One region of the Pseudoneobacillus rhizolycopersici genome, then DNA from elsewhere that is predicted to be linked to it. Evidence: predicted binding sites of a transcription regulator. Region 1 holds the regulator's gene; the other holds the start of a gene.

Region 1 (4,627 bases):
AAGGTTGATTTACCTGCGCCATTCCGGCCGACAAGGGCGATGCGGTCGCGCGTTTGAATCTCTAGCTTTATATTCGATAAAATCATATCTGCGCCAAAATATTTGGCTAGTTGATTGACCTGTAATAAAATCATTTGGTTCACCTCTGTTTTTCTATCTCAAGTGTATCTTAAACGCCTTTTATCGGCAATAATAGTAAATATGTGAAGATTCATACAAACAACTCAATACAGATACCAAAAAATAGTGTATGATATTTAGTGGGGAGGAGTCCGTATGTCAGATTTTACTCATTTTAATGAAGAGGGCAGAGCGAAGATGGTCGATGTCAGCGATAAGCCTGAAACAACAAGAACAGCAATCGCACGCTCAAGCATTCGCTTAAACCAAGAAATCTATGAAAAAATAACGAATCAGATGATGAAAAAAGGTGATGTACTGGCGGTTGCCCAAGTAGCGGCTGTAATGGCCGGAAAAAAAACCTGGGAAATCATTCCGATGTGCCACCCAATTCCTTTAACGGGAATTGATATCAGCTTTTCATGGGAACCACAGGATGATGTTTACATTTTACATATACAGGCTACCGTAAAAACAAAAGGGAATACCGGAGTGGAGATGGAAGCGTTAACAGCTGCATCTGTTTGTTCACTAACCGTTTATGATATGTGTAAGGCAGTTGATAAAGGTATGGTGATTGGTCCAACATACCTTGTAGAAAAAACCGGTGGAAAAAATGGTGATTTTAAAAGAATTGGCCATATAGAATAAAATAACAGCAGTAGAAAAATCATCAAGGTAGGGGATGGGATGGTTTATGAGTAATGAGATATTAAAAATACCGCAAGCAACGGCAAAACGACTGCCACTGTACTATCGATTTTTGAAAAATTTATATTCCTCGGGTAAACAGCGCGTTTCTTCAGCTGAGCTTAGTGAGGCAGTAAAAGTCGATTCAGCAACGATTCGCCGGGATTTTTCTTATTTTGGAGCTTTGGGGAAAAAGGGCTACGGTTATAATGTCAATTATTTATTAACATTTTTCCGGAAGACATTGGATCAGGATGAGCTTACAAAGGTTGCCTTAATCGGTGTTGGGAATTTAGGTACAGCTTTTTTACATTATAATTTCTTGAAAAACAATAACACCAAAATTGAAATGGCTTTTGATGTCGATGAGGGTAAAGTAGGCAAACCTATCGGTGAAATCCTCGTTCACAATATGAATGATTTAGAGGCAAAAATTGTCGAAGCCGGCATACAGGTAGCTATTTTAACCGTACCAGCACCTGTTGCTCAAAGTATTACAGATAGACTTGTACAAGCAAATGTCAAAGGGATATTAAATTTTACCCCTGCTCGTTTAAATGTACCAAGTTCGATTCGTGTGCACCATATTGACTTAGCTGTAGAGTTGCAATCGTTAATTTACTTTTTAAAACATTACTCAACCGATGAGACAGAGTTAGATGAAGAGTAGAAAAAATGAGTCCAGTGATTGGACTCATTTTTTCGTTGATGCTTTTATTTTAAAATGAATGGCAATCATTTTTAAACCGGCCCCTAAGTCAAAGGTAGCTAAAATGATTAACAGATAGGAGAAAAATCCCCAGCCTTCCTCTTTGACATTATTGATGGCAAAGTAGGTAAATAAAACTCCTAATAATAAATATAGAAAACCGGAAAAGATAGGTGTTTGTCTCATTTGAACCTCCAATTAGAACAACAGGCTGATAAAGCTTTGCGCTTTTTCAGCATCTTGAATCATTTTTTCAATTTCATCTTTATAAACCGACTGAAGCAGTACAACAGCCGTATTCATCATTACATGGGCAAATATGGGCACCCAAATCTTTTGTGTTCTCACATATAAAAACGCAAACGTGAATCCCATTGCTGAATATAGCAATATATGTTCAAGTTCCATATGGGCTAACGCAAAGATAACCGAACTGATTAAGGCCGATAAGAAAAAGTTTAACCTTTTATGAAGTGTCCCGAAAATAATTTTGCGAAAAATAATTTCTTCCAGAATTGGCCCAAGCACTGAACTGACAAAAATCATCGCAGGGAAGGCTTCAATAATTCGAATGATTTGTTTGGTGTTTTCTGAGCCCATTTCGATTCCAAGTATATTTTCGATACTGGCAGCGAATGTTTGAGCAAAAAAGGCCAAGAATATCCCGATAATCGCCCAAGGAAGTGCGTTGTTAGAAAAAAGTGGCGATCTTGCATGAAATAATTCACGCATTTCTTTTCGCAATAGGAATAAAACGATAACTGTAGCAAGGGAGAAACTAGCGACCAACCAATAATAAACCATTTCTCTTTCTGAAAAGGCAAGATTTGGTCCGAACATCATTTCGGCAATAGCATAAAAGGCACCCACTAAAGCACCCGATAATTGCATGGCTATATAAACTATCATAATCAACCAATATTCTCGTTTCAAACGCTCATACTCCTTTAACTACTTCTTACTTCATATTTTACTCTTAAAACAAGGTTAGTATCAAATAAAGCTACTTGATTTGCGGAATAAAAGAATAAGCGAATGATTATACTAATAGAGTTGTGGGTAAATCGCCAAATCTTGTCAAATTTAGTCGATATAAAATGGATAAAAATTTTATGCATGATACTTGCAAAATAAATCAAGATTCATTAATATAAAAATTGTGTTAGCACTCAATGTGCTCGAGTGCTAATAATAAAAACTACATAAAAATTGAGGAGGTTATTTTTCATGTTAAAGCCACTAGGAGATCGCATTGTCATCGAGCTTGTTGAAACTGAAGAAAAAACTGCAAGCGGTATCGTATTACCTGATTCTGCGAAAGAAAAGCCATCAGAAGCAAAGGTTATCGCAGTAGGTACAGGCCGCGTACTTGATAATGGTGAGCGCGTAGCGTTAGAGGTTTCTGTCGGTGACCGCATTATCTTCTCAAAATACGCTGGTACAGAAGTGAAGTACCAAGGTACTGAATATCTAATCATTCGTGAAAACGACATTCTTGCTATCGTAGGTTAATCTTTTATAAATCAAAAATTTCAGGGAGGTTTTACTAATGGCTAAAGAAATTAAATTTAGTGAAGATGCACGTCGCGCAATGCTTCGCGGAGTCGATGCGCTTGCAGATACAGTAAAAGTAACTCTTGGACCAAAAGGACGCAACGTAGTTCTTGAAAAGAAATATGGTTCTCCACTTATCACGAACGACGGTGTAACCATTGCGAAAGAAATCGAATTAGAAGATGCATTCGAAAACATGGGTGCAAAATTAGTTGCTGAAGTAGCTAGCAAAACAAATGATGTAGCGGGTGACGGAACAACCACTGCAACTGTTCTAGCTCAGGCAATGATTCGCGAAGGCTTAAAGAACGTAACTGCAGGTGCAAACCCAATGGGTATCCGCAAAGGAATGGAAAAAGCAGTTGCAACAGCTGTTGAAGAATTAAGATCAATCTCTAAGCCAATCGAAAACAAAGAATCAATCGCTCAAGTAGCAGCTATTTCTGCTGACAATGCTGAAGTAGGTCAATTAATCGCTGAAGCAATGGAGCGCGTTGGAAACGATGGCGTTATCACAATCGAAGAATCTAAAGGCTTCACAACTGAGTTAGATGTGGTAGAAGGTATGCAATTTGACCGTGGATACGTTTCTGCTTACATGGTAACAAACACAGAGAAAATGGAAGCTGTATTAGACAATCCATACATCTTAATTACGGATAAAAAGATTGCTAGCATTCAAGAAATTTTACCAGTGTTAGAACAAGTAGTTCAACAAGGTAAGCCATTATTATTGGTTGCTGAAGATATCGAAGGTGAAGCATTATCTACATTAGTAGTGAACAAGCTTCGTGGAACATTCAATGCAGTAGCGGTTAAAGCTCCTGGATTTGGTGACCGTCGTAAAGCAATGCTTGAAGATATCGCTGCATTAACTGGCGGTGAAGTCATCACTGAAGAATTAGGCCGTGACCTTAAGTCTGCAACAATCGCATCTTTAGGACGCGCTTCTAAGGTTGTTGTAACAAAAGAAAACACAACAATCGTTGAAGGTGCTGGCGAGCCTGCAAGCATTTCCGCTCGCGTAAACCAAATCAAAGCTCAATTAGAAGAAACTACTTCTGAATTTGACAAAGAAAAATTACAAGAGCGCTTAGCTAAGTTAGCTGGCGGTGTCGCAGTAATCAAAGTTGGTGCGGCAACTGAAACAGAATTGAAAGAGCGTAAACTACGCATTGAAGATGCTCTAAACTCTACTCGCGCTGCAGTAGAAGAAGGTATCGTATCCGGTGGTGGTGTTGCCCTTCTAAACGTTTATACAAAAGTGGCTGCATTAGAAGCTGAAGGTGACGTTAAGACTGGTATCAACATTGTTCTTCGCGCAATGGAAGAACCAATTCGCACAATCGCACACAACGCTGGTCTTGAAGGATCCGTTATCGTTGACCGCTTAAAGCGTGAAGAAATCGGTGTCGGCTTCAACGCTGCAACTGGCGAATGGGTAAACATGATCGAAGCTGGTATCGTTGATCCAACTAAAGTAACTCGTTCTGCACTTCAAAACGCTGCATCTGTAGCGGCTATGTTCTTAACAACTGAAGCAGTTGTAGCTGA
Region 2 (4,627 bases), on a different contig from region 1:
GCCATGATTTCTTCGCGTTGAACATCGCCTTGTTTCTTCGCGTTTTCAATTAACTCTTGTGCTTCAGAACGAGCTTGCTTTAATAGTTCGCGTTGCTCTTCTAGAAGCTTGCTTGTTTCTTTACGGCTTTGTTCCGCCGCATTGATTTCGCCTGCTATATGATCTTCACGTTGCTTCATGATGCCCATTAATGGACCCCAAGCAAATTTCTTTAACAACGCTAACAAGATAATAAACATTACCAACTGGAACACAATGTCCCCGCCGTTAATTCCATTATGAACAGTCTCAGCTGCACCTAAAACGAATTGGCTTGTTAACACTTCAGGTTCACTCCTTTCAGAAGTCTTACCCTATTAAAAACTCGGGCAATATATGAACAGTGACAATTTTTATAAAAAGACATAAAGCAATGGCGAAGGTTCTCATGGAATGGAATTTACTTCGCCATGTTAAACGTTATTATTGACCTTGAACCATGAACGCGATAACAACCGCGATGATAGGAATCGCCTCAACTAACGCAACCCCGATGAACATTGTAGTTTGAAGCATACCGCGAGCTTCTGGTTGACGAGCGATACCTTCAACTGTTTTAGAAACGATAAGACCGTTACCAATACCTGCACCTAGTGCGGCTAAACCGATTGCAATTGCTGCTGCTAAAAGACCCATTACTATTTTCCTCCTTAAAATGTATAAAAATAATTTTATTTTTTATATTAATGGTCCTGGCTCACTTTATGGGCCAAATATACCATTGTTAACATCGTGAAAATGAAAGCTTGAATGGCGCCGACAAAGATTGAGAATCCTTGCCATACTAACGTTGGCAGTGCTGCCGCTAAATGTCCGCCTACTCCAGTTGCAAGACTTCCTGCTAAGAGGGTAAGGAGAATTTCTCCGGCAAAAATGTTTCCGTAAAGACGGAGACCTAATGTTAAAGTGTTTGCAAATTCTTCGATGATTTTTAATGGGAACATGAACCACATCGGCCTGAAGAAATCCTTGCTGTATTCAGCAAATCCCTTCATCTTGATGGCATAGAAATGGGAGAGTCCGACAACCATGGTCGCTAACGTTAATGTAATAGCTGGGTCGGCTGTTGGTGATTTCCACAATAAATTCCCATCAATTGTGATTGAAAACGGAAGACCTAACATGTTTGATACAAAGATGTACATCAATAAGGTAATCCCTAAAATATGGAATCTTCCACCTGTTTTCCAATCCATCGTACTATTGATGATCCCTTTGACGAAATCCATCACCCATTCAAAAAAGTTCTGGATACCCGTTGGTTTCATCGACAGGTTACGAGTTGCAAGAACGGCGATGATAAAAACAATTAAACTAGCCACTGTAATCATCAAAACGTTCCCTAGATTAAAAGTTAAGCCAAAATATTCCTTTAGATAAGCTCCGTGATGCAACAGTATTCACCTCTCTTCGTGCGCTATTTACGTAAATGAAAAGATTGTTTAAAAAAATCTATCATAATGACGATATAGGATGTCATTAATCCCAACACTGTACTGACGAGATTAAGGTTTTCCGGATACTCTAGCACGACAATCACTGCCACTGCTCCAGTGGCCAAACGTGAAAATGTCCCGAGTGAACGGACCTTTCTCCCTTGTAAAATGGCATTCTCGAATTTTCCGTAATACCGAACCATCAACCAATAATTAAACAGGCTTAGGCTTGTTCCAAAAATAAGCCCTAAAAAGACGGCTTTATGATCGGTGTAACCCCAGCCGAGAACATAAACCGCTAAAAGTAAAAATATGTACCTGCGTCCGCGGGCATACATTGCCTTAAATTCTGGCATGGTCTGTTAATCTCCCGAAAATTGTTGAATTAATCGAAGCATGGCATAAATCCCGGTACCTAGTCCCAGCATAAGCCCAATAATTAAAAAAAGAGGCTCCGTAGCAAATTGCCGATCCAGCCACCTACCGGCAAATATGCCAAATAGAATCGAACCAACTAGCTGAGCGGTAATTGCGGACATCAGGACCATCGCTTTATATGGGCGGCGATTGTTTGACTTCATCTCCACACACCCTAACCAAAAAAAAATGAGAAAATGGGCTTTGAGGTAACTATAGATAATGATTATGCAAACGTGGGAAATATGGTTGCACAGGATATGAAAACCCTAACATTTTACGCCCTAAGTAAGCATACAATAGGGAAATGTCAATGTCAATCCATTTGCCGTGAAAAAGTTCACAATGTAGACATAGACTATTTCCCAACCAAATACTATTTCCCTATACCAAAACTACCAGTTTCAATTGTAAAGTTTTTGTAAATTTTATTTCAGAAACGTTTCTGGTGGTGCTTGTTTTGGTGCTTGTTTTGGTGCTTGTTTTGGTGCTTTTTTTGGAGCACTCTTTGGTGCCTCCTCTTTGGTGCCTGTCACCAACCTACTAATTTTTGTAAATTCATTTCAATAACATTTCCTTTTCTTCTTTTTGAATTTCGATGATTCGCTCTTCCATGTCTTCTTGTCCTGCTTTTTTGGCGAAGACTTTTAGGATATATGTGCCGCTGTTTGGCAGTTTGTCTAAAGTGATTTCTTTTTCCAGCATGCCCTTTTTCACATTTCGTGCCCAATCGAGATAGCCAATGAAACGATAATCATCTGGCGAAAAGACCGCAATGCCAAACTCCTCGGCCCCACCCGGCAAGTACACCTGGTAACGCATGACCCCTGCCTTATCACCGCGCGCCATTTCAAACCCCATCACCCGCGGATAATCCGGCTCCTCGAGCACATAAATATACGGAAGTTTAATCGTTTTCGAGCCTGCCTCAATATTTAGGAAGCCATCTTGAATCTTCTCGTCGGTAAACTGAGTCGGGTCGACTTCGAGTTCGATTGGAACCGAACGTTCTTCGTTTGGCCCCAGCGAAAAACTGAGCGGCAATCGCCAATTCATGCCCCTAACCTTGTTTGGTATGTCAAACGAGTACTTGATTGTTTTATGGCTTACGTTTTTAAACGACAGTTTCGCCAGATGGGTGTGATTGCGGTCTTTCAGCTGAAATTTACCAAACTGCAAAGAACTTGGCTGGACAAGTGATTCGGCTTGAATCGCCTCGACAATCCGCAAGCGCCCCGCCCCTTGCTCGTATGTACGGTAGGGAGTACCGTTTGCCGTTTCAAGCGGTAGCGCATAATTCATGAGCGCCGCTTTTATTTGCACTGGTGTCCAATCGGGATGGGCCTGTTTCATTAACGCCGCTACCCCCGCGACATGCGGCGCCGCCATGCTCGTGCCTTGGAGCGACAAATACCCACCCGGCACCGTGCTCTGAATTGCCACCCCAGGTGCTAGAATGTCCGGTTTGATTTCCCATGTGCGCGTGACTGGTCCCCTAGAGCTAAAGTCGGCAAGCACATCCTGCTCTGTTTCTTCTATCATTCGGATCAGGCTGTGGCCGTTATCCAACTGGCTCTTTAACATCTGACCATCTTTTTTTGAAATCGACGCGACCGGCAAGCCCACATCAAACTGGAGATTCCCAATAAACTCTCCGCTCGTATTATTAAAAATAATCAAGCCAACTGCCCCGGCTTTCTGCGCGTTGATCGCTTTTTCGGTAAACGTTAGTTGCCCCCGTTCGACGAGCGCAATTTTCCCCTTGACGTTGGTAAGCTCGTTGGGCTTGCCGATACCGCCAAAAGCAAGTAGCTGCGAGCGGTCTTTCACCCATTTTTCAGCCCCAACCATTGGCTCGAGTCGAATTTTTTGCCGACTTCCTTCTATTAATATATACGGAATTTTCAGAATAGGAGTAGAAGCTCCAACTGATATCGCTTTCGAGGCTGTCCCGGGTGAGCCAACCGTCCATTTGTCTGGGCCCGAATTACCCGAGGATGTAACAGCAACGATGCCTTTTTCCGTGAGCTTGTTTAGTGCCATGCTGATTGGTAGATCTGGTCCGTTAATCGAATTGCCGAGCGAAAGATTGACGATATCGACCTTGTCTTTGGCCGCCTTCTCAATTGCCGCGAGCACCTGCTCAGTTGTACCGCTACCACCCGGACCAAGTGCTCTGTAGGCACGGATTTTCGCTTCCGGTGCGACGCCCTTCATTTTCCCATTGGCGGCAATGACCCCGGCAACATGAGTACCGTGCAAGGTCGGCTGCCCTTGGCTCGCCATCGTTTCCATGGGATCCTTGTCGTTGTCGACGAGGTCGTGTCCGCCAAGATAATTTTCGGCTATGTCTGGGTGTTGGTGGTCAAGCCCGGTATCAATCACACCAATTGTAACGCCCCTTCCGGTTAAGCGCCGATTTTGTGCGTCGAACAAGCCTCGAGCCTGATCCGTGCCGATAAGCTTGAAATTTTGGTGACGCTCTTTTTGAAACGGTTGTACGGCTGATTCGGGTGCTGATTCTACCTGATAGGTTTGCACTTGGGAAACTTCTATGATTTGATGTTGGTGCTGGCTCCATAGTTTTTCGATTTCTTGTGGTGAGCCTTTGACTGAAAAGCCATTTAGGACTTCAGTGAATCTGTATCTGAACTGCAATTTTGGGTGAGATTTCAATATTTCTGTGGCTGACTGGCCATTTTTTAATAAAATAATCGCCACTTCCTCCTTTTCTT

What was found. Region 1 encodes Rex, which represses fermentation and respiration genes when NADH is low (regulators of the CRP and FNR family bind a similar motif). Its sites were predicted from a motif close to TTGTGAAATATTTCACAA; they were not measured.
Region 2: the regulator Rex is predicted to act here: its motif matches at 2,221-2,238, upstream of ACX9YW_RS06305 (AtpZ/AtpI family protein).

What each region holds. Positions count from the first base shown of each region.
Region 1 is NZ_JBTOOE010000029.1:34,491-39,117, reverse strand. Features, by position in the region: gene ACX9YW_RS20625 (ABC-F family ATP-binding cassette domain-containing protein) at 1-134, opposite strand, end outside; gene moaC (cyclic pyranopterin monophosphate synthase MoaC) at 277-771, shown strand; gene ACX9YW_RS20615 (redox-sensing transcriptional repressor Rex) at 818-1,480, shown strand; gene ACX9YW_RS20610 (YdiK family protein) at 1,505-1,705, opposite strand; gene ACX9YW_RS20605 (CPBP family intramembrane glutamic endopeptidase) at 1,718-2,452, opposite strand; gene groES (co-chaperone GroES) at 2,747-3,031, shown strand; gene groL (chaperonin GroEL) at 3,069-4,627, shown strand, end outside.
Region 2 is NZ_JBTOOE010000004.1:115,952-120,578, forward strand. Features, by position in the region: gene atpF (F0F1 ATP synthase subunit B) at 1-323, opposite strand, end outside; gene atpE (F0F1 ATP synthase subunit C) at 463-675, opposite strand; gene atpB (F0F1 ATP synthase subunit A) at 723-1,433, opposite strand; gene ACX9YW_RS06300 (ATP synthase subunit I) at 1,457-1,831, opposite strand; gene ACX9YW_RS06305 (AtpZ/AtpI family protein) at 1,838-2,056, opposite strand; gene ACX9YW_RS06310 (S8 family serine peptidase) at 2,451-4,627, opposite strand, start outside.